4 regions of the Ureibacillus endophyticus genome follow, and region 4 is predicted to be linked to each of the others. Evidence: riboswitches for the same ligand, from Rfam matches in the RefSeq annotation. Region 4 holds a riboswitch; each other region holds the start of a gene.
What was found. Region 4 has a riboswitch for thiamine pyrophosphate ahead of thiW (energy coupling factor transporter S component ThiW). Riboswitches for the same ligand answer to the same signal wherever they lie in the genome.

Region 1: it holds a riboswitch for thiamine pyrophosphate, as region 4 does, so the genes downstream of both, tenA (thiaminase II) here and thiW (energy coupling factor transporter S component ThiW) in region 4, are expected to answer to the same signal.
Region 2: it holds a riboswitch for thiamine pyrophosphate, as region 4 does, so the genes downstream of both, thiT (energy-coupled thiamine transporter ThiT) here and thiW (energy coupling factor transporter S component ThiW) in region 4, are expected to answer to the same signal.
Region 3: it holds a riboswitch for thiamine pyrophosphate, as region 4 does, so the genes downstream of both, thiC (phosphomethylpyrimidine synthase ThiC) here and thiW (energy coupling factor transporter S component ThiW) in region 4, are expected to answer to the same signal.

Annotation. Positions count from the first base shown of each region.
Region 1 covers NZ_JAMYWW010000001.1:1,984,619-1,990,930, reverse strand. Annotated here, with positions in the region: gene NKR20_RS09670 (elongation factor G) at 1-1,667, shown strand, start outside; TPP riboswitch at 1,925-2,022, shown strand; gene tenA (thiaminase II) at 2,223-2,906, shown strand; gene thiM (hydroxyethylthiazole kinase) at 2,893-3,654, shown strand; gene thiD (bifunctional hydroxymethylpyrimidine kinase/phosphomethylpyrimidine kinase) at 3,642-4,463, shown strand; gene thiE (thiamine phosphate synthase) at 4,453-5,070, shown strand; gene NKR20_RS09645 (saccharopine dehydrogenase NADP-binding domain-containing protein) at 5,493-6,312, shown strand, end outside.
Region 2 covers NZ_JAMYWW010000001.1:3,010,109-3,016,420, reverse strand. Annotated here, with positions in the region: gene NKR20_RS15005 (AAA family ATPase) at 1-2,243, shown strand, start outside; gene NKR20_RS15000 (magnetosome magnetite crystal formation protein family) at 2,276-2,602, opposite strand; TPP riboswitch at 2,736-2,843, shown strand; gene thiT (energy-coupled thiamine transporter ThiT) at 2,983-3,543, shown strand; gene map (type I methionyl aminopeptidase) at 3,818-4,570, shown strand; gene NKR20_RS14985 (hypothetical protein) at 4,600-5,325, opposite strand; gene NKR20_RS14980 (polyphosphate kinase 2 family protein) at 5,436-6,188, shown strand; gene NKR20_RS14975 (GNAT family N-acetyltransferase) at 6,284-6,312, shown strand, end outside.
Region 3 covers NZ_JAMYWW010000001.1:215,042-221,353, forward strand. Annotated here, with positions in the region: gene thiC (phosphomethylpyrimidine synthase ThiC) at 303-2,087, opposite strand; TPP riboswitch at 2,212-2,326, opposite strand; gene NKR20_RS01045 (iron-containing alcohol dehydrogenase) at 2,465-3,565, shown strand; gene NKR20_RS01050 (SDR family oxidoreductase) at 3,603-4,361, opposite strand; gene NKR20_RS01055 (TetR/AcrR family transcriptional regulator) at 4,505-5,068, shown strand; gene NKR20_RS01060 (ABC transporter ATP-binding protein) at 5,143-6,312, shown strand, end outside.
Region 4 covers NZ_JAMYWW010000001.1:363,299-369,610, reverse strand. Annotated here, with positions in the region: gene NKR20_RS01820 (NAD(P)H-dependent flavin oxidoreductase) at 162-1,238, opposite strand; gene NKR20_RS01815 (hypothetical protein) at 1,359-1,616, opposite strand; gene thiW (energy coupling factor transporter S component ThiW) at 1,704-2,198, opposite strand; TPP riboswitch at 2,317-2,405, opposite strand; gene NKR20_RS01805 (nucleoid-associated protein) at 2,556-3,560, shown strand; gene NKR20_RS01800 (copper resistance CopC family protein) at 3,691-4,233, shown strand; gene NKR20_RS01795 (copper resistance D family protein) at 4,237-5,313, shown strand; gene NKR20_RS01790 (NADPH:quinone oxidoreductase family protein) at 5,604-6,312, opposite strand, start outside.

The sequences.
Region 1 (6,312 bases), 1.6 Mb from region 4:
CCATTTTAATAATTAGTGCAGTAGATGGCATTGAAGGGCATACAGAAACCGTTTGGCACTTGTTACGACAACACCACGTTCCAACGTTTATTTTTATTAATAAAATTGACCGTGATGGTGCTAGCGTTGATAACGTAATGATGGAAATCCGCAAAGAATTTTCACAAGATGCTCTTTTGATAACGGAGACGTTAACTGAAAACTCGTTACCGGAAAATGTTCTGGAATGGATTGCAGAACGCGATGAAGAGCTACTAGAGCAGTATATGGAAGGGGAAGTTGATTCTTTAGCTTTCTTTTCTAAATTAAAGGACATGATTCAAAACGAGCAGGCATTTATTAGCATGGCAGGTTCAGCGTTAAAAGATATTGGTGTGAAGGAATTTTTCGAACAACTATCAATTTTAACGGATACAAGTTATGACAAGAATGGTCCGTTTCAAGGGAAAGTTTATAAAATTCGTCACGATGAACAAAATCAACGAATTACCTTTATTAAAGCTGTGTCCGGCACATTACATGTACGAGATGAAATTAATGTGGGAGAAGAGACTGAAAAAGTTACGGAAATCCGACTTTATAACGGGAATAAATTCGAGACAGCACAACAAGTTGAAGCGGGTGAAATCTTTGCAGTAAAAGGATTGTCTTCAGCGAAAATTGGAGATGTTCTTGGTGGAGATTTTGCTCGAGATGAATTTGAACTTGTGCCAACGTTGCAAGCAAAAGTAGTATATTCCGGAACAGAACATATTAAAGAAGTTTTACGCTATTTCCGCATGTTAGAGGCAGAAGAACCTACTTTACGTGTGGTATGGAGCGAAAAATTTCAGGATATTCATGTCCACGTCATGGGTGTTATTCAACTAGAAGTATTAGTTGAAGTGGCGAAAGAACGTTTTAACATGGATATCACTTTCGAAGATCCGAAAATTTTATATATGGAAACGATTCAAACTACGGTAACCGGTTATGGGCATTTTGAACCTTTGAAGCATTACGCTGAAGTTCATTTGAAAATGGAGCCAGCTCCTAGAGGTAGTGGGATTGTTTTTGAAAATGCTTGCCATGCCGATGATTTATCGATTGGGTATCAACGGTTAATCGAGAAGCATTTGTTTGAACGCGACCATCATGGATTACTTACCGGATATCCGATTACAGATATTCGTTTTACGTTGCTGACGGGGCGTGCTCATAATAAGCATACAGAAGGTGGAGATTTCCGTGAAGCCACTTTCCGTGCACTTCGTCAAGGTCTTGAACAGGCGGAGAATGTTTTATTAGAGCCGTATTATCGCTTTAAGATGAAGGCAGATTTGACCCATTTAGGACGGATGATGACGGACATTCAACAAGCAAGTGGTACCTTTGAAGCTCCAGAAATGACGGAAAACCAAGTGACCATCATTGGAAGGGCGCCTGTTTCAACATTTATGAATTATAGTACAATTTTTTCGGCATATACGAATGGTAAGGGTGCACTGTCTCTTCAATTTGACGGATACGATCTTTGTCACAATGCCGATGAAGTGATTGAAAAGATTGGCTATCGGAAAGAGGCAGATCCAGAATATACGTCATCCAGTATTTTTTGTGCAAAGGGGAAAGGCTATTCTGTTCCGTGGGATGAGGCGGAAGAAGCGATGCATTGTTTGAAAAAGTGATGTGGGGGGAAGGTTTGGTTTATTTCCCGCACGAAACGGGGGATTTTCCGAACAAGACGGATTATTACCCGCACGAAAGAGTAAATTTCCCAAACCAGATGGACTATTACCCGAACAAAAAAGTGTATTTCCCGAACAAATAAGCTCAATTTCAGCACGAAAACTAAGCTATTTCCGAACGTAATGAATCTGTAATTTAAATAATATAAATCAAACTTGAATAATAAGAAAACTATGCTAGAATGAGAAATAATTAGAATATTTGCAGGGGGGGCACTCGTGCCTGAGAAGGTTAAAACCTGACCCTTAGAACCTGTTCGTTAATACGATCGTAGGGAGCAAGTACAATTTTAGCATAGTTTTTATTATGCTTATTATTACCTGTACATGTTAAGCGCTCCATTTTTTGGAGGGCATTTTCTTTGCCAAATATCTCTAATTGCTAACTAACTGTAATTCGATGTAGGGAGCAATTTAGGAAGATAGGCGCCCACTCAGTCATCGTATGAGTAGGGCGCTTTTTGTTTTCCTACGTCCATTAGAGGAGGAAGAAAGATGACATTTTGTGAAGAAGTTCGTAAAGAAACTGATTTGTATTGGGAAGGAAGCTTCAACCATCCATTTGTTAGAGGGATTGTAGACGGTTCTCTACCAATTGAGAAATTTAAGTATTATATATTACAAGATGCTTATTATTTAAAGCATTATACGAAAATATTAGCCATTGCGGCTTCAAAAGCAGATACAAATGATGAAATTACTTACTTTTTAAATTCCGCGCGTTTTATCAATGAAGCAGAACTTGAGTTGCATCGTACAGTTTTTAACGAATTAGAAGTATCCGAAGAGGAAATCGAACAATTTGAACCAGCTCCAGCTGCTTATAACTATGTAAGTCATATGTATAATGCTGTGCATAACGGAGACGTGGCAGAAGCATTTGCGGCAATGTTCCCATGTCCATGGCTGTATCAGGAAATTGGTGAAAAATATAAAGATGCTAAACCAGGCGTTAAGTTATATGAAGAGTGGATTGCCATGTATAGTAATCCCGAGTTTAAAGAATCCGTTGAAAATCAAAAAGCAATGATGAATCGATATGCAGAATTACACCCAGAAAAAGTTCACATTTATAAATCCCACTTCTTAAAAAGCTGTTATTATGAATGGAAGTTTTGGGAAATGCCGTGGACATTAGAAAATTGGGAGCAGGAGGTAAAAGAATATGGCTTTGTATAAAATCCGTCAAAAAAATCCACTCGTACATTGTATTACAAATTATGTAGTAGCGAATTTCACAGCAAACGGATTATTGGCGATTGGGGCATCTCCTGTGATGGCTGACGAAGTAGAAGAAGTGGAAGAGATGGTCTCAATTGCGAATGCGTTCTTAATAAATATTGGAACGTTAAATACTAGAACGCTAGAATCTATGCTTAAAGCTGGGAAAAAGGCTAATGAATTGAATATTCCAGTTGTACTAGATCCTGTCGGGGTCGGGGCAACTTCATTCCGTAAGCAAGCTGTGGCCAAAATTTTAGAAGAAGTTGATATTCAATTAATCCGTTGTAACCCTGGTGAACTTGCTGCGATTGCTGGAGTAAGTTGGCAAGCGAAGGGTGTAGATAGTGGAGAAGGTGAAATCGACGTTCAAGCGGCGGCTAAGGAAGTTGCTTCAAAATACAATTGTATGGTGATTGTTACTGGGCCGTCTGATTATTTAACAGATGGTGAATCGGAACATTGGATTTCTGGTGGACATGTATTAATGACACAAGTAACAGGAACAGGCTGCTTATTAAGTGCCATTTGTGCTGCAACACTATCTCTTGAAGGGGATCCAATATCAAATCTAAAAGCAACCTTATCCGACTACAAACGTGTTGCAGATGGTGTCAGTTTCCAGCTTCTTCTTGGTTCATTCCAAGAAAATATCTTAAATCAATTACATTTAATTTCTAGGAGTGTATCGAAATGGACGTTGTAATGACAATTGCGGGTTCTGATAGTGGTGGAGGAGCAGGCATTCAAGCCGACTTAAAAACTTTCCAAGAGTTAAAAGTATTTGGAACGTCTGTGATTACAGCATTAACGGCTCAAAATACGCTCGGGGTAGATGGAATTTTTCCGACAACACCTGAATTTGTCACACAACAGCTTTCTTCAGTTTTCAATGACTTTGATGTAAAGGCGTTAAAAACAGGAATGTTGTTTTCAGCTGACATCATTGAAAGAGTAGCCGGAGAAATCCAAAATAAGGAAGTTCAAGTTGTCGTGGATCCTGTGATGATAGCAAAAGGTGGCGCGAGTTTATTGCAACAAGAGGCAGTACATGCACTTAAAACAAAATTGTTGCCGATTGCTACGGTACTAACGCCAAACATTCCTGAAGCTGAAGTGATTACTGGGATGACAATCAAGACACAATCGGATATTCAAGCTGCTGCAGAATGTATTCTAGAAAAAGGTTTGCAATGTGTCGTGATGAAGGGTGGCCACCTTGAAAATGACGAATTTGCGACAGATACAGTGTTCCTTGCGAATGGCAGTTCATTTAAAATGCAAAGTAAACGAATCTATACTAAACATACCCACGGAACAGGATGCACGTTTTCCGCTGCGATTACGGCATTTTTAGGTAGAGGATTTTCTTTACAAGAAGCTATCGTTGAAGGGAAAAAATTTGTCCAACTTGCCATTGAACATCCATTGAATTTAGGACATGGTCACGGTCCAACAAATCATTTTGCTTATCAAACATATCAAGATTATGAGGTGACGGTAAGTGAAGCGTAGTGATTTAGCGGTGTATTTTATTATGGGTACAGAAAATTGTAAGGATGAGCCATTAGTCGTCTTGGAAGATGCACTGAAGTCAGGTATTACATTCTTTCAATTACGAGAAAAAGGAGCAAATGCCTTAACTGGCGAGTCCCTAGAAAAATTTGCCCATGCTTGCCAAGCATTATGTAAAGAATATAACGTCCCATTTATTATTAATGACAATGTGCAATTAGCACTGAAGATAAATGCGGATGGCGTTCACGTTGGACAAGATGACGCACCAATAGCTCAAATTCGAGAACAATTTAATGGGAAAATTGTTGGCGTTTCTGTTCATAATGACGAGGAAATGAAGGTAGCTGTGGAAGGTGGGGCAGATTATGTAGGCATTGGTCCGATTTATGAAACACAATCAAAAGCCGATGCAAAACCTGCTGCGGGCGTGTCGTTTTTATCCAAAGCAAGAAGAGATTATCAAGATTTCCCGATTGTCGGCATTGGCGGTATTACGACAGAAAATGCATCTGAGGTACTTGCTGCTGGGGCTGATGGGGTTGCAGTAATTTCAGCCATTTGTCAAAGCGCGGACCGTAGAGAAACGATTAATCTATTAAAATAAACTATCAAGGTTAGGGAATAGTGATTTCTATAAAAACGTTGTTCTCCGTTCCGGCCAACGCTTTCCGCGGGCACTGCCTCAACTAATTTTTGCCGGCAATTGCCCGGCAAAAATGGATTTTCGGCTAGTGCGGTTCCCGCAGGAGTCGTGGCCTCCTCTTCGAACAACTAAAAAATACTACTATAATATTTTAATTACTAAAAACTACAAGTAAAAGTTGAAACGATCCACTTATGTCCCAACCTCTAAATCGGCACTCATGAGCTAAACATTCATGAGTGCCGTTGTATTTTTACTTGGATTTTAACCCAAGTCCATAATATTATTTTTTGACTAGGCGCTAATCATATCCCTAATAGTTTTCTACCTAAGCATACTCTATTAAACTTCATATGCTTTAAGTAGAAGGCGAGGTGAATCATATGACAAATCGTACTAGTGTTCTTACTCTTTTAGGTAGCGCAGGTGGTGTTGCCAAAGCAATACTCGCTATTTTGAACAAATCCGCTGTAGATGTAACAGACCCAATTCATCCAATCATCACCAATTGCCAACTTCATTTGATAGATATGAAGTCAGTGGACAAACAACTCTACTTTCAACTTTTCCCTAATTTAAAACAGAGGTTTGTATTTCATCAACTAGATTTAAGTGATAAAGATAAGTTCATTCAACATCTCAAGAATACGAAAACATCCTTGGTTATCGATGTTTCTTGGGCTGATACAGTTGAAATGATGAAAGCCTGTAACAGTTTAGGGATTAGTTATGTAAACTCTGCCTTGGAAAATCCGTATATCGATGAAAATGAAGATCAATTTGCTGGATTTGGTCTTATTGAACGATTGAACTGGATTGAAGGTAAACGACATCTCATTACAAATTCAAAAGCCATTCTTTGCTCTGGGATGAATCCAGGAGTTGTGCAATGGATGGCGACAGAATTGTTTAAAAATAAGCCAACTAATGAAACACCATTAGCATGTTTCATAGTGGAACACGATAATTCATTTTTCAAAGATAAAACTCTGGCAAAAGAAAATGTAGTTTATACTACTTGGTCCCCTGAATGTTTCCTCGATGAAGCCATTCTAAGCTACCCGATGTTTATGAAGGGTCAAACTCCGCTATTCCTTTATGAAAATGTTTACGATCTTGAATTCAAAGTGAGATTGGGAGATATCAAGTTTTACGGTTGTTTAATGCCCCATGAGGAAGTCTACACATTAGGGAAATTATTGA
Region 2 (6,312 bases), 2.6 Mb from region 4:
CAAACAAAGCGATTAATGATCGTTTAGATGCCTATGAAAAAAAGCGTTTTAATCTTCAGGAGATGGAACAACAAAAGCCACAATTTGACCAAATGAAAAAGGATTATGAAGCGGCGATTCGTGCAAGTAAAATTGAGCCATTAAACAAACGATGCCATGAAATAAACGAAGAAAAGCAACTCCAACAACGTCGATTAGAACAAATAGCTAATCAATTAAAGCAAGCTCAATCTGATCTATTAAAGGCAAAGGAAGTTTACGAAATAGAGTTAACAAAACAGAACGAACGGGATGCCGCAACCAAAGAAGTAATTGAATTGGAAAAATTGTTACCTCTGTATGAACAAATCGAAAAACAAACGCAAGTTGTTTATTTAATCACAAAGAAATACAATGAGGCGAAATCTAATCTTCAACAGGCTGAAGTCCAACTAGAAGAAAGTCGACACCAACTATTAAATTTAAACGGACAAGTGGAGCAGCTTGAAGGAAAAGTTCAAAATTTAAATGAGACAATGGAGCAACAACGTTATTTACGCGAAGTTGTTCAAACCTTTACAAAGTACAATGAACATTTATCACGTCATCGAACATTAACTGAGCAGTTCGAGAAGATTTCAACGGAGTATGAAAATGCAAGAGACCTCTATAATCAGGAAGAAATGAAATGGCTAAGTAATCAAGCAGCACTTCTTGCGGCTAATTTAGTTCCTGGTTCACCTTGCCCTGTATGTGGAAGCACAGACCACAAAACTGTGAATCGTGAGCATATGGATCTTATCGATGAACAAGCATTAAAGAATTTAAAGTCGAATCTTTCTCAAATTGAGCAAATGAAATATAATGCTCAGGCGAATCTAAACGCAAGCTTTATGCAAACGAAACAATTTGAAGAGTCTTTAGAAAACTTACATGCACCGATTCATGAACAAAATCAATACTTCCAACAATTTAATGATGTAAACAACCGTGTTCTACAGTTACAAAAAGATGCAGAACAACTTGCTCATTTAAAAACGCAGTTAAAACAGTTGAAAATTTCGCACGAAAAACAAGATGAAAATCGTAAACAGCTGGAACAAAACTATCAAATCATCAATGAGCAGCTAGTTCAACAACGTACGATTTTAGAACAGCAACGTCTTTCTATTCCGAGTCATTTGCAAGAACTTATCCAATTGCAACAAGCACTAAAAGAAGCAAAGAAACATCGTGATGTATTATATCAAGCATGGGAATCTGCACAGAAAAATCTGCAAACTGTCGAGAAGTCTGTGGTTTCCAATGAAGAGGCATATAATTACATTAACCAAACTCTACAACAATTAGAAGAAAATTTAAAAACTGCAAAAGAGCAGTTAGTTGTAACAATAAAAGAAAATGGGTTTGATGGTTACTCGCAATTTATTGCAGCCATTCGTTCTGAACAGGAAATTCAACAACTTCAGGAAAGCTACATGGCATTTTCCAATGAACTTCATTCCTTAACAACTCAAGTACAAGAAGAACGTCAACAATTAAAAGGTATAGAGAAAGTAGATTTATCACAGGCACAAGAACAATTAAATGAATTAAAAACATGTTATGAAAATGCGTTGCAAACTCTTAATCTGACGAAAGAGTATGAAAGACATGCAATTGATTTTTCAGACAGGTTAGATCGTGTAGCTGTTGAAATTCATCAATTAGAGGAAGTATCAGCTCAAATTATTGATTTATATAATTTATTACGGGGGCAAAACAGTAAAAAAATCTCCTTTGAACGATATGTACAAATGGGGTATTTGGAGCAAATAACGGAAGCTGCAAATATTCGATTGAGAAATTTATCAAATGGTCAGTACTATTTACAATGTTCAGACAGACAAGAATCCCACGGACGTCAAAGTGGTTTAAGTCTTGATGTATATGATACGTATACTGGGCAATCACGTGATGTAAAATCCCTTTCCGGTGGCGAGAAATTTAATGCTTCACTATGTCTTGCCCTGGGTATGGCGGATGTGATACAAAGCTTCCAAGGAAGTGTACAAATTGATACGATGTTTATTGATGAAGGATTCGGTTCACTAGACGAAGAATCCCTCATGAAAGCAATCGATACTTTGATTGATCTTCAAAAATCTGGACGAATGATTGGGGTCATTTCCCACGTAAATGAACTAAAAGCTGCTATGCCAGCTATTTTAGAAGTGGTGAAATTAAAAGAGGGGTATAGTAGGACAAAAATTACTCTTAAATAATAAAACTGCACTCTGATTATGGAGTGCAGTTTTTAAGCTTTTAAAACTCGAACAGCCTGAATCAAATTCCAAATTAATAAAATGATTGTTATAAGGAAATAAATTGCCATAAAAATAAATAAACTAATAACGAATCCATTCATTATTTCAGTACTAGTAACGCTAAAAATCCCGAATATCCCAAATATGCCGAGTAGCATTCCGATAACAACAGGAATCAAATGCGAAATAAATGCACGTTTCGCATGATATTTTACTTCATTGTTATTTATTACAAGATAAACGATTAAAGGCAGTAAGAAAGGTGCAAACAATAAACTAACATAGCAAAGTGCAGAAATGATTTTATTATTATCCATTAAATTCTCTCCTTACTTCCAATATAATACATATACGGAATTTTATTCAGTTTAGTTTCAAAAAAACTAAATTCTAGTTGAAAAATAAAGAGTTTCTGATAAAATGAGATTGTTCAAACAATTAAAGAAGATGTATTACCACAAGGGGAGCTGATGAAGTCAGCTGAGATTGTGCACGTATTGCACTAACTCTTTGAACCTGTAAGTTAGCACTTGCGTAGGGATGTGGATAGAAACCGAACCCATACATGGCGTCAGGATCTGTCCTGATGTCATTTTTTTATGCTTTTAGTATGAACTATAAGCATAGGGAGAAACTACATAACGATTTCTATTCCTTCTCAAATGTTCTACATCGGAATAAGGAGAGGAGACTTGTTATGAACAAATCAAAATTACTAATGCTTGTGGAAATTGCTATCTTTGCAGCAGTTGGATTAGTGTTAGATAAAATTTCTTTTTCACTTTGGGCTCAAGGTGGTTCTATTAGCTTTGTAATGCTACCTATTTTAGTTATTGCTGTTCGTTGGGGGCTTTCTGCCGGACTAGTCACAGGGCTTTTAATTGGTGTATTACAAATGGCTTTAGGAGCATATATTCTTCACTGGGCACAGGCATTACTAGATTATGTAGTTGCATTTACTGTAGTTGGTTTAGCAGGATTATTCCGTCATCAAATTGTTGAAGCGGCGAATAACCTTAATAAGAAGAAAATTAGTTTATATATTGTTCTGGGTATTGTAATCGGTGGTTTATTACGTTACGCTGCCCATGCTCTTGCTGGTGCGATATTCTTTGCAGAGTACGCAGGTGATCAAAATGTTTGGGTTTACACACTAATCTATAATGGTTCTTATATGATTCCAGCTATTATTTTAACTGCGATTGTCGGCTCATTTATATTCTCATCAGCTCCAAGATTATTAAAAACAGCAGTATAAAATTTTCTATAAGTCGATTTGCATTTTGTTGATGCAAATCGACTTTTTTTGAGCACATTAAGACTAAAATAATTTTTAGGTGGGAGTTGCAGGACAAATCGAAGAAAAAATAAATCATAAACGTAAAATTCCATCAGTATCGTATAGTTTCTTTTCCAAATCCTCATCTCACTAACTTATCCACAAAATACACTTTGTAAAACGGAATGGACCAACATAAGCTTACGAATATGATATAGTATAAATGAAATGATATAGGGAAGGATCGTTATCGATGATAGTTAATACAAGTGAAGAATTAGAAGCGTTAAAAAAAATTGGTCGCATTTGTGCTGAAATTCGTGATGCGATGAAAGCAGCTACAAAACCAGGTGTAACAACGAAAGAGCTAGATGAAATTGCAGGTCGTATGTTTGCTGAAAAGGGTGCGATTTCTGGTCCAAAAGGCGAATATGATTTTCCGGGATATACTTGCATCAGTGTAAATCATGAAGTGGCTCATGGAATTCCTGGTAGTCGTGTAATTGAAGAAGGGGATCTTGTGAACATTGATGTTTCAGGTTCTTTAGATGGTTATTTTGCTGATACGGGTATTTCTTTTGTTGTAGGAGATGGCTATGAAGCAAAGGAAAAACTTTGTGCTGTGGCTAAATCAGCCTTTGATCGTGCCATGACAAAAGTTAAAGCAGGATCAAAACTAAATCAAATTGGTAAAGCCGTGGAACGTGAAGCAAGAGATCATGGCTTAACGGTAATCATGAACTTAACTGGACATGGTGTAGGTCGATCTTTACATGAAAAACCAGATCACGTACTCAACTATTACGATGCATGGGATTCTACAATTTTAAAAGATGGTATGGTTTTAGCTGTAGAGCCATTCATTTCTGAAAAGGCAGAGCATATTGTTGAATCAGGCGATGGTTGGACATTTATTACGCCAGACAAATCATTAGTCGCTCAAATTGAACATACAATCGTTGTAACGAAAAACAAACCAATTATCCTTACGCAAATAGAAGACTAACTTAAAAAATCCTGTACGCTTTTTTAAACTTAGCGTGCAGGATTTTTTTTCATAAAGAATATTCCAGCAATCATTACACCACTTAGGAAAAGGGCTGCGGTTGATACTAACAATTCATCAAAGCCGTTTGCAATTACAATACCAATATAACACCAAATAAAGATAATAGGGAAAATAATATCGTAATAATGGTAACATAAATGAAGTGCAATTGCAGTGCCAACTGTCATCACAATAACAGCCCAAAGTGCATTACTTAAACCAAAGCCTTCCCAACCATAATATACCAATATGTAGCAAAACTGTAGAATAAATAAGTAAGTAGACCAACCAAAATAGATTGCAACTGGTATTCGAATACGTAACATTTCATTTTTTAAAGGATACGTTAAATAAAGTGCAAACATAAGTAATAATTGAATGAAAAATAAAATTAATGATTGCAAAAAGTATTCATAGTGCCAGCAGATAAGGTTAATGATCTGCAGCAGCATAATACATGAAATAAAAATAGTTTGAAGATTTGTTATCGATTTTTCAGTATTACGTAATGACCAATATTTGTTAGCCCATAGGAAAAGAAATATGAACACAATAAGCCATAAATAGTAGACGTAATTTGCTGGTGCAAATAAAAGTGGTAAACGATTTATGATGTCAATTGTTGATTTCCCATTAAAGTTAAGCAAATATGCTTGGAGGGTAAAATACATGGTAATTGTTAGGGAAAACAAGATGATGAATAACCGAGTCATATATTCCTCTCCTTTCTATAAAATTATATACATATAAAATGTTTTCAACAACAAATACCAATAACATACAAATTTTTGTAAAATAAAAGAAACGGATAGGAGTGATACCAATGAAAAAAATTGAACAAATTGATTTGAATGTTACACTCGAGAAAAAGGAATATAAAAAGAAGTTAAAGAAACTCCAATTTGAAATGTTGAATATACAGCAGTTCTTATATAATAACAAAATTGGACTCATTCTTGTATTTGAAGGAATGGATGCAGCAGGTAAAGGTGGGGCAATCAAGCGTTTAACCCAAAGACTCGATCCAAGAGGATTAGTTGTGCACCCAATTTCTGCACCACAATACCACGAAAAAAGATACCATTATTTACACCGCTTTTGGCGTAAGTTGCCTCAACGTGGACAAGTAGCAATCTTTGATCGTTCTTGGTATGGCCGTGTACTAGTAGAGAGAATTGAAGGTTTTGCTACAGATGATGAATGGATGAGAGCATATGATGAGATTAATTCTTTCGAAAAAACATTAACGGATGATGATTTTATTATTATTAAATTTTGGATTCATGTAGATGAACAAGAGCAGCTGAATCGTTTTAAAGAACGTGAGACAAATCCTTATAAAATGTGGAAACTCACGGATGAGGATTGGCGTAATCGTGAGAAGTTTGATGATTATATTGAATGCGCAAACGACATGTTTAACATGACGGATACTAAAAATGCGCCATGGTTTTTAGTTTCTGGAAATAATAAGCATTATGCACGCATACAAGTATTAAAAGAAACAATTAAACAAATTAAAAAAGAAGCGAAAAGAAGAGGTTTAACTATCTCTGATACAGGTAATGAAATATAAAAGGGACTTGAATAAAAATCTAGAATTTGTAAACAATGGGGAAATTGAGTGAAATGTATCTAGTTATAAAATAATTAGAAGGGCACAGGGCTATTATGGTAAAAAGACTTTTGAATCTATTACA
Region 3 (6,312 bases), 150 kb from region 4:
CTTGCAGGAGTGAGGGATATAGTTTAATTAATTAGCATGATGAACACCAAACTGGCTATGAAATTTGGTTGTAGTGACTTTCATAGAGGCGATGAAGGACAAATTAGCTGATGATTTTGATTGAAGTGTCTTTCATACGGCTGATAAACGGCAAACCAGCAAAGAAAATTGATTGAATTAACTTTCATATGCTGGATGAAAGCGAATACTACTGTGAAACTAGATTGAAATCTTTCTCATCCACCTAATATTCAACAAATACATTAAAAGACTTGGCCGCTAAACCAAGTCTTTTAAAATACTTATTGATAAACACTTCCACTAGAATTTTTGAATTCCTCTGCTTTTTCTTGCATACCTTTTTCGATTGCCTCAGCAGTATCTAAGTTATTTTCTTTAGCGTAGTTTCGGATATCTTGTGAGATTCTCATACTACAGAACTTTGGTCCACACATTGAGCAGAAATGCGCAGTTTTTGCTCCTTCTGCAGGAAGTGTTTCATCGTGATATTCGATCGCACGTTCTGGGTCTAATGATAAGTTAAATTGATCTCTCCATCTAAATTCAAAACGGGCTTTTGATAAAGCGTCATCTCTAATTTGTGCTCCAGGATGCCCCTTTGCTAAGTCAGCAGCATGAGCAGCTATTTTATAAGTAATAACTCCTTCACGAACATCGTTTTTATTCGGTAGACCAAGGTGTTCCTTTGGTGTTACGTAGCAGAGCATGGCTGTACCGTACCACCCAATCATGGCTGCCCCGATAGCAGAAGTAATATGATCATATCCAGGGGCAATATCTGTTGTTAACGGTCCTAATGTATAAAAAGGTGCTTCCTTACATAATTCTAGCTGCTTATCCATGTTTTCTTTTATTAAATGCATTGGTACGTGTCCAGGTCCTTCAACCATCACTTGTACATCATGTTTCCATGCGATTTCTGTCAATTCACCTAAAGTTTCTAACTCCGCGAATTGTGCTTCATCGTTTGCATCTCGGATGGATCCAGGACGTAACCCATCACCTAGAGAGAATGCAACATCGTAGGTTTTCATAATTTCACAAATTTCTTCAAAATGTGTATAAAGGAAGTTCTCTTTATGATGGTATAAGCACCATTGAGCCATGATTGAACCACCACGAGAGACAATACCTGTCAGACGATTTGCTGTTAAAGGAATATAATGTAATCTTACTCCAGCATGAATCGTGAAGTAATCTACACCTTGTTCTGCTTGTTCAATTAAGGTGTCGCGGAAAATTTCCCATGTTAAGTTTTCTGCAATACCATTTACTTTTTCTAGTGCTTGATAAATAGGAACCGTACCAACTGGGACAGCTGAATTACGGATAATCCATTCGCGAGTTGTATGAATGTTTTTACCAGTTGAAAGGTCCATTATCGTATCTGCACCCCAACGAGTAGCCCAGGTCATTTTTTCTACTTCTTCCTCAATTGAAGAAGAGACAGCTGAATTCCCAATATTTGCATTAATTTTTACGTGGAAATTGCGTCCAATAATCATCGGTTCTGTTTCAGGATGATTAATATTAGCTGGAATGATTGCTCGACCACTCGCAACTTCATTTCGTACAAATTCCGGGTCCATATTTTCTCTAATTGCGATAAACTCCATTTCAGGGGTAATAATGCCTTTTCTTGCGTAATGAAGTTGTGTAACATTTTTTCCTTTCTTTGCTCGTAATGGTTTGCGTTTTAAACCTGGGAACACCTTTTGATTTGCACGAGGGTCATTGATATCCTTAAAACCATTATCCTCTGGTTTGATTTCCCGACCTTCATACTCCTCAACATCCCCGCGCTCAAGTATCCAGTTGTTTCTAATAGCAGGTAAACCTTTCGTAATGTCTACCGAATAATTACTATCCGTATAAGGACCACTCGTATCGTATACACGTACAGGTGCATTTTTTTCATCACCGAAAGTTCCTGTAGTAGGACTTAGTGAAATTTCACGCATTGGTACTTGAATATCAGGACGTGAACCACTAACATATACTTTTTTACTTCCTGAAAAGCTAGACATAATGGAAATATTTTTTTCGTTTAATGAGGTTTGTGACATTTGACCAATCTCTCCTTTTGAAATAAAGGACAAGACCTAGATAGTAGTGGATGAAAAAACGAAGTACATAAAAAAGCCGGACCCTAAAAAAGGTAGGACCCGGCTAAAAATGTAGAAGTTCGTATTAATAGTTTTCTAACTTCCCCACGCTGGTATAATCCAGATCAGGTCCAAAGAGTCAAGAAACTTAAACGCGTTTCTTTCTCAGCCCAAGCTATTGGGCACCCCTAGTTATTTCGATTATTAAATTACAACGTTAGTATACATGAACGGTTTTCGAAAGAGAAGGGAGTTTTGTCCTGTATTCTCATAAATTAAAATAAAATTCAGAAATCCGCTATAATGGTAATATCAAAAATACTGATAGGGGATAGGTTATGTGGCGTTATGAACATCCAACAGAAATCATATTTGGAAAAAGTGTATTGCAAAATTTAGGGGACTATTTAGAACAAAACAATATTCAAAAGGCACTTCTCATTGCAACGAATTCATCGGTGAAAAATGGAACAACAGCAGACATTGTGAATAAAAGTGCTGGGAGAATATTAGATGTCGTAAGTGGAATTGAGCCAAATCCAACCATCGAAAACGTAGAAATGTGTGCAAAAAAAGCAAGGGAATTAGAAGTAGATTACATTATTGCACTAGGTGGGGGAAGTGTAATAGATTGTGCGAAGGCAGTTTGCGCGGTTGTGGCGGAAAACTGTACAGCTATAGACTTGATGGAAGGAAAGAACATCACAAAAGCGTTACCACTTATCGCCATACCTACAGTCAGCGGAGCAAGTAGTGAAGTAACGGGTACTTCGGTTATTAGTTGGAAGGAAAAAGATTTAAAAAGATCTTTTACTTCGCCATTGTTATTTCCCAAAACAGCTGTTATCGACCCTGAGCTTACATATAGTTGTCCAAAGCATGTAACAGCAATTTCAGGAATCGATATCATTGCGCATTCTCTTGATTCTTTAGGTAGTGTGAAGTCAAATCCATTAACAGAACATTTTGCTGTTCAAGCTGCGAAACTAGCATTTGAAAACTTGGAAGCTGCTGTTAATGGGAACGCTGAGGCAAAAGATCAATTGGCATTTGCAGCAGTATTAGCAGGTTTTGCATTTTCACAAACTGGTACAACTGCATCTCACGCTTGTTCTTATATTTTAACGGCCAAATACGATATCCCTCACGCAGAAGCATGTGCTTTTACATTAGATAGTTGGTTTAAAATAAATGCAGAATATAAACCGTTACTAGAAATTCATGCAAAAAATATTGGGTTTAGTAATGTTGATGAATTAGTAAATGCATTAAATGATTTAAAAATTAAATTAGGGTTACGCACTATTTTAGGAGAGTTAGAAATACCAATAGAAGATTTAGAAATCATTGTTCAACATTCTTTAGACGCAGCAAATATGAAAAATAACATTGCACCTGTTGATGAAAAAATGATTCGAAATGTTTTTCTATCCAAATAAGGTAAAGGGTCATTCAATTTGAATGACCCTTTAATAATTAGTAAGCTGTCCAACCAGCATCCGCAGTAATAACTTGTCCATTAATGAAGCTTGCCTCATCAGATGCTAAGAATAGCGCTAAGTTTGCAATTTCTTCGGGTTGCCCTGAACGAGGGTTAATTGCCATTCCGAGTTGTTGACGTGCAAAACCTGTTTGACTAAGATTTGTCATTGTACTTCCGATATTTGTAATTACCCCACCTGGAGCAATTCCGTTACAACGTATATTTTTATCTGCATACATAAATGCTGTATTTTTTGTTAAGCCAACAACAGCATGTTTTGAAGCCGTATATGCAGCGCCAGCACGAGCTCCGTATAAGCCGCCAGCAGAAATGTTGTTCACAATTACACCGTGACCTTGTTCAAGGAAGAGATTTATTGCAATACGCATTGATTGCATTACTGCTTTTGTATTTACAGCAAATACTTTATCCCAACGCTCATCAGAAATTTCTCCCACAGGCTCCATGCCATCCATAATACCAGCGTTATTGACTAAGATGTCTAATTTTCCATAAGCGTTCTTTGTTTCATCAAACAATCTGTTTAAATCATCTAAAGAGGCAACATTCGTTTGCACAGCAATTACTTCGCCACCGTTTGCTCTAATGCCTTCCACTACGGCTTGTACTCCTTCTAAGTTTAAGTCAGAAGCAACAACCTTTGCACCTTCTTTAGCATAGACTTCTGCAATGGCTTTACCCATACCAGATGCAGCACCTGTAACAATAGCAACTTTATCTTGTAATCTCATTTGTAAAACCTCCCAATAATTTATAGAACAGCTGTATAATACTCAGTATAAATAGCTAGAGTAAACGCTTTTAATAAGCAGAAATTATAGAAGTGTTCAATATTAAACACATTTCGTAAAAACTGTTCAGTAAGAGGTGAAAAATGTTGAAGACGGATCTACGTGTCATGAAAACAAAGGAAGCACTTCAACAAGCATTAATCAATTTATTAGAAATTAAACCATTAGAATCTATTTCAATTGCTGAATTATGTAGAGAAGCAAAAGTGAATCGAGGGACATTTTATTTACATTACGGTCAAATAGAGGATTTATTTGAAGAGTACTTTCGTGAAATTATGAGAGATTTAGCTAGAAGTTATCAAGAACCGTACCGTCATGTGGTGAAATTAAAAACAAGTGAATTGGATCCTAAAACAATTAAAATTTTCCACCATATTGAAAAATATAAACCTTTTTATCGCATCGTTTTTTCTAAAAATATGCCTCTTACATATTATTACTTATTGTTTGAAGAAATTAAGATCCTCTTGAAAAAGGATCGGGAAGCGAATTATCAAGTGGATAATACAATTAATCTAGAATACTTTTCTTCCTATCAAGCTAATGCAATTTTAGGAATGATTATTCAATGGAGTATGAATGATTTCGAACAGCCAGCACACTTTTTAAATGAACAGCTTGTAAAGATTATTAATCTCGAATGATAAAGATTTTTAAATAGAGTATGAATCGTGTAAAATGGGGAAGAATATTCGGATTCCGAAATGAGGAGGCTTCTATGCTATCAAAATTTTTCTCCTATTATAAACCGCACAAACGCTTATTTATTATAGATTTCGCCAGTGCGATTATTGTAGCGATTTTAGAGTTAGCTTTTCCTATCGCTGTACAATGGTTTATTGACGAACTACTGCCAACAAATGAGTGGAATACCATTGTCAAAGTGAGTATTCTATTACTTTTAGTTTATGTTTTAAGTACAATACTCAATTTCATCGTGAACTATTTAGGACATAAATTAGGAATTAATATAGAAACTGATATGCGACAGGATTTATTTAACCATTTCCAAAAGCAATCCTTCCGCTTTTTTGATAACAACAAAACTGGCCATTTAATGAGTCGCATTACAAATGACTTATTTGACATTGGGGAATTTGCTCACCACGGACCAGAAGATTTCTTCATTGCTGTCATGACGTTCATAGGAGCTTTTGCCATCATGTTTAATGTTAATCCAACATTGGCTTATGTTGCACTAGTGGCAGTTCCATTGTTAATTGCTTTAGTTACGTTTAGTAATAAAAAGATGAACGCCGCATGGAAAGAAATGTACGGAAAAATTGCAGATGTCAACGGACGAGTTGAAGATAGTGTCGCTGGGATTCGTGTAGTTCAATCCTTTACTAATGAACAATTTGAGATGGAACGTTTCCGTGAGCAAAATGGATTCTTTAGAGCAGCAAAGCTTTATGCATATAAAGTGATGGCTGGAACCCATTCTGGTATTTATATGATGACCCGTCTTTTAACATTAGTTGTGTTAGTAGTAGGGGCATGGTTAAGTTTTAATGGAAAACTTTCTTACGGTGAGTTAGTCAGCTTTGTCCTTTATACAAATGTGCTAATTAAACCAATTGATAAAATTAGTGCATTACTAGAATTGTATCCAAAAGGAATGGCAGGTTTTAAAAGATTTCAAGACATGTTAAATGAACAACCAGAAGTACAAGATCGACCAAATGCTATTGATGTTCCTTACTTACAAGGTGATATTACTTTTGAAAATGTTAATTTTAATTATGAAAAAGATAAAACGATTTTAAAGGATATTAGCTTTGAGTTAAAAGCAGGGGAAATGACGGCATTTGTTGGACCTTCCGGAGCAGGGAAAACAACCATTTGTTCTCTTATTCCACGCTTCTACGATGTAGATAGTGGTTCTATT
Region 4 (6,312 bases):
ACATACTAAACTGATTCATATAAGGATGTGAAGTTAGCCGGTTTTTTTTACGGACTCTCATACGGTCCCTGGAGCTGTTCGACTTTCCTTCACTTCTACTATAAAAAAATAGTAGCACAAACCATGGCCTTGGTTTGTACTACTAATGTTAGTATTTTTTATTAGTTATTTTTCAATCTCTTAGCTTCTTCAATTATATTTTGAATCAATGTTTCAACGGATTGACTTTTCGCCAATGCTGCACTTTGACCAGACCACAGTGACATAAATTCTGCATTATGTTGTTCCCCTGATTTTTTGCGAATGTCTTGAGTGAGTGTATTTTGAACTGGGAAACTTGGTAAATTGTTTTGATGTGCTTGCATTTCAGAAATGAAACTGTTCTTTATTCCCCTTGCCCATTTACCAGAAAAAGCACGTGTTAAAACAGTAGTATCTCCTTCTACATTAAGAATCGCTTCTTTATGTACCTGATGTGCACCACTTTCGATGCAAGTTAAGAAAGCTGTTCCCATTTGTACCCCTTTTGCCCCTAAGCAAATCGAAGCCATAAGTCCTCTACCATCCATAATACCCCCAGCAGCAACAACAGGAACCCCTACATTATCTACAACTTGTGGAATTAGTGACATTAAACCAACTAAACTCTCTTGATCTTTATCAATAAAGTTGCCTCGATGCCCACCTGCTTCACTACCTTGCACAACAACGATATCCATACCTGCTTTTTCATTTGCAACTGCTTCTCGTAACGTAGTGGCTGTTCCCATGAGAATGATGTTATGTTTCTTTAATTCTTCTATAACATCAGCAGAAGGAATACCAAATGTAAAAGTACAGATTGGAATTCTCTCTTCAATGACTACTTGAATTTGCTCCATAAATGTTTCATATACAGAATTGAAATTAGGTACTTCTATATTTTCTTTTCGTGGTAAATCTAACTCATCACGAAAGCTGTTCATTATTTGATTACTTGATCTTATTTCATATTCATTAACTTCAAATTCGTTAGGGACAAACAAATTGATACCAAAGGAATTTGAAGTTAACTGCTTTAATTCTCTAATTTGTTCACGCATTTGAGTAGGTGTCATATAACCTGCACCAATCATCCCTAATCCTCCAGCATTGGAAACACTGGCTACTAACTTTGAAGTTGTAACTCCACCAGCCATTGGAGCTTGTATAATTGGATATTCAATATTTAATAATTTCGTTAGTACATTTGTTAGCATCGTTAAACTCCCTATGATTTTAGTTTCTTTAATTATGTTCGTTACATTTAGTAGTAAGTCCTTCTTACTGCAAAAAGGGATAAAATCCAATAAAAAAACGAGTAGTACAAAGTCTACTCGCTACTTAGTTGTTTTTCGTTGTATGAATGCCCCTATCATCGTAATGATGATTAAATACGGAACAATGAACATACCATAACCTGTTCCATACTCCGTTATGTCAGATGTAGAATGAAGAAACCATCCCCATAATCCATAGAGCAAGTAGCCTAAAATAACGGTAAGACTCCAAGCCCATTTCCTTCTTAGAAGTGGGTAAAATAAAGGTCCACCTACAAAAACAAGAAGAATGATTATTTGTGAAATACTAACGGACATACAGCACCCACTCTCTCAATATCTCAATCTCTTATTAGATTATAGATTAGTTGCATCTATAACGATATTTATATTATTATGGTTGCTTTAATTCATTACTTGATCAATAGCTTTATTTCGAACTAATACCTTTAAAACAACATAGGCAAGTAGTGCACCTACAAATGAACTAGCTGTGAATGCTGGAATTAGCCCAAAAAGTGTCGCATCCTGACCTAAAAATAAGATGCCAATTGGATAAGTTGCCATTGCCCCTAATATTCCAGTTCCAATCACTTCTCCCAATGCCGTTAGCTCTAAATTTTTCGTTTTAGCATATAAAATACTTGCCAGTAACGCTCCTATTATACTGCCCGGATAAGCAAACAAACTACCCGTTCCTAAAAGATTACGCATTGTTGATGTTAAAATTGCTTGTAAAACTGCGTAGGCAGGACCTAACATAACAGCAGAAATAACATTTGCTAAATGTTGAATTGGAAAAGCCTTTGCAAATCCTAATGGAATGTAAATTAATGTACTTGACGCTGTTGTAATTGCTGCAATAATTGCAGTGTAAGTAAGTTTCCTCGTTTTGTTCACACTAAAACCCTCTTTCCTTTTTACTTACACTAGCGGCGCGCGTACCCCCATTCCCCAATAAAAAAACCCTATTTACACAAAACATGTAAATAGGGAAAATGAACAGAATGATTAAGTTGCAAATCATTGTACACTTCCCTACGTTAGTACGAACTAAATCAGGTTCAAAGGGTACTTCTCAGCCGAATGGCGCCCCTAGTGTTAAATATTCGATTGTCATTATCATACCATTCTACAAATATTTCTCAAGTATTTTGATAGGAAATCCTTTCAATTATTACTATTTAAAAATACATGAAAAGAATACCCCATCTATGATAAGGTAAATTATCTAGTACTCATGAAAGGTGAAGATTTATGCTTGAAGTTAGCGATAGTAAATTATTAAAATATATAGTTCACCATGTAAGTGATGCACTCATCTTAGGGGAAGAGGAATTCGCCCATCCAGAAGTATTGCTTGAAGCTGCATTCACTCAATTAGCCTTTAACAAAATTGATTTGGACCAGCAATACGAATTTTTCCACGAATCTGATATTGGTTTAAACGAAATATATACATATGTAAAATCGATTTTTGAAAATGAAACTAGTTTCCTAGAACAATCAAAAAATATTGCAAAACATTTATATAGTGCTTCTCAACATCCGAATATAAAAGGCGGTGAATTGTTTGTTGGTCTTTTCGATCAATGTATCTGGAACAACAAAAGTAAAAAAGCAATTTCTATCGTCAAAATTGATGAAAAAGAAATATTTTTAGATGTGAAGAATGATCAGAACAAAATGGTGGTAAACGGCATCGATGGAATCAATGTAAAGAAGATTAATAATATGGCGGTTATTATAGATATGGGTGCAGATGAGCCCCCTGCTATCTTTATTAAAACGAAGAGAAAAGAAGATGTCGTTTACTGGCAAGAACGTTTCTTAAAAGTGAAAGTTGCCGATGAACACTATCATAAAACAAACTTAGCATTAACTGAATGTAAAAAATATATTTTAAAAGAGGCAAGCTTTACAAATACTGAGAAACTAGGTTTGTTAAACAAAACCCTTGATTATTTCAGAAATGAAGAAGAATTTCAGGTGAATAACTATATCGATTCTGTATTTACCCAAGCAGATGCAGTTCAGAAAGATGTTATCATCAATACCGTAAAACCATACGAGACGATTATCTCTGATAGTGCTATTGAAAAAGCGGAAAAACAATATAAAAGAAAAATTAAACTAGATTCTCATATTGAAATACAAGTGAATGTACGAGATATTGAGCAAGTGGATGATTTAATTGAAGTTGGTTATGATGAATCTACAAATCGAAAATATTATAAAATTTACTTCCAAGAAGAAGAATAATCTTAAAGTCCTGCATTTGCAGGGCTTTTTTTCATTCAAACTTCACAATTAACTTATATAATGCCCTTATGAATAGTTTTTCCATAATTGGTTGAACTTAATATTAAAAACGATTAGGAGATTATTGGTTATGAAAAAAATATTGTTCTTTAGCTTTATATTTTTACTCACATTTATAGGGAATGCATTTGCTCACACTGGATTAGAAACCTCCTCACCTCAACAAGGAAAAGTCGTTGAAGAAGAGCTTAAACAAATACAACTAACTTTTGAAACAAAAATTGAACAAGGCAGTACTTTCACACTTCAAAACTCGAGTGGTGAAACGATTCCTGTTGATAACATCTCAGTTGTAGAGCGACAATTGGTTGGTGATATCCCAACCCCATTACAAAATGGTGATTACAAAATAAATTGGAACATTATCGGTGCGGATGGTCATTTAATCGAGGGGGAAATTTCTTTTTCTGTAAATGTGCCTGAGGAAGAGACAACTGTAGAAGAAACAACTGAGGTAGAGCAAGCTGTGGAAGAAAATGAAGCAACAACCGTGATTGATGCAAACAACGAAGAACCAGAGCAAGAAAAATCTAATAATAGCATTTTGATTATTGCAGTTGTATTAATTGTCATTATTATTGGTAGTTTCTTGTTCATGAGAAGAAAAAAATAATGTATGTTTTTATTAATTATTAGTCAAGTATTCTTATACCTATGCCTTTCAATCACATTTGGTTGTTTTTTACTTTCTCTTATTCCTAAAAATTATCGACCTGATATTACTGCTCCAAAAAGGATCTTGTTATTAAGTATTATAGGAATTCCAATTTCTTCATTTATACCAGTTTTGCAAATCATTCTTTATTTAATTCCTACTAGTGGATTTTATGAATCGTTTCAAAATGTAGTATTCACTTTTGAAATAGGAAAAGCGTGGCTGTTTGTTTTTACTTTATCTACTATTTTATTCATTTTTGTTCTTTTAATAGATTATCGTAAAGAAGCGTTATATGGATTTTTTGGCATTGTCCTTATCTGCCTTTCGATTGTCGGTGTTGGTTGGTCAAGTCATGCTAGTTCAATTGATTCAACATGGGGATTTATTAGTGATACTACTCATTTAACCGCTGTCTGTTTATGGATTGGCATTCTAATCGTGGTTAGCTGGTTTTCTAAAGATTCATCGAATTGGTTAGCCTTCTTAAAATGGTTTACGCCCGTAGCCATTCTTTGTTTTATCGTTACAGGGATTAGTGGACTTATTTTGATGAGTTTTGTCGTGGATGATTATGTAACTTCTTGGATGATTCCATATGGTCAGGCACTATTAATAAAGCATCTGTTCATTGTTCCTCTACTATTTTACGCCTTCCTAAATGGTATCATTATTAGACGCGAAATGAAGAAGAATATCGATTTCGACCCACGCCCTTGGGCAAAAGTTGAAAGTATTATTATATTATTTATTTTTTCTGAAACTGCAGTACTCGGCGAACAGTCACCTCCCAAAGAGACAGTGATTAGCTCCGATACTGTATCGAAACTGTTTACCATGTTCTCCAAGGTGCCAGTTCAAGAATCTTTGCATCTATCAATAAACTTAAATAGTATTATGTTTATTATTTTGGCTGTGCTTTTTTTAGCTATGACAATCTTATCTTTTATTAGGAAAGCCCCCGTTTTATTATCTTTATTGATGAGCGTTCTACTTGTGGTTTGCTTATATCTTTCGTTTATGTTGAGTGTTGGTTAATCGCGATTGAATGTATTACTACTGAGTGACCTTCATCCGGCTTATGAAGGTCACTTCCTTCACTTTTTCACGGAGTTTTGTCCTTCATCCGGCTTATGAAGGTCACTTCCTTCATTTTTTCACGGAGTTTTGTCCTTCATCCGGCTTACGAACGTCACTTCCTTCATTTTTTCACTGGAATTTGGACTTCATCATTTCTAGGAAGGCACTTTTCAGAGCTTTTCTCTCAATAAAAAACAACTAACTCAATAATAAAAGGCAAAGTATAAGCTTCTACTTTGCCTTAATCATTATAACTTCACCAATATTCTTCCTCTTGCTTGTGCTTTTAGTAGTGTTGGTAAAACTTCTGGGAGTTGTTGTAGCGTTACTTCTTGTTGAACAAATTGCTCGAGATTTAACAATTTACTTATGTCTGCAATACGCTTCCAAACTTTCAAGCGGCTCTCCATATCGCAATATACAGAATCGATTCCTAATAAATTAACGCCTCTTAAAATAAATGGGAACACTGTTGTAGGTACATTCGTCCCAGCTGTTAATCCACTCACAGCTACAGAACCACTGTATTGAATTTGACTTAATAATGCTGCTAAAGGCTCTCCCCCAACAGGATCTACGGCAGCCGCCCATTTTTGTTTACCTAGAGCTCTTATTTTTCCATCCAAAACCTCTTCACGAGAAACAATGGAAGATGCACCTAGTTCTTTCAAATAATCCTGCTCTGATAGTTTTCCTGTACTCGCTTCGACCTCGTAACCAAGCTTAGCGAGAAGTGCGACCGCTATACTCCCTACACCTCCAGTTGCTCCTGTTACAAGGACTTTTCCTTTGTCAGGTGAGATACCATTGTCTTCTAAACGTTGTACAGAAAGAGCTGCAGTAAAACCAGCCGTTCCAAAGATCATTGCATCTCTTAATGTAAGTCCTTCAGGTAATGGAACTACCCACTTAGATGGAATTCGAGCAAATTGGCTATATCCGCCAAAATGAGTAACC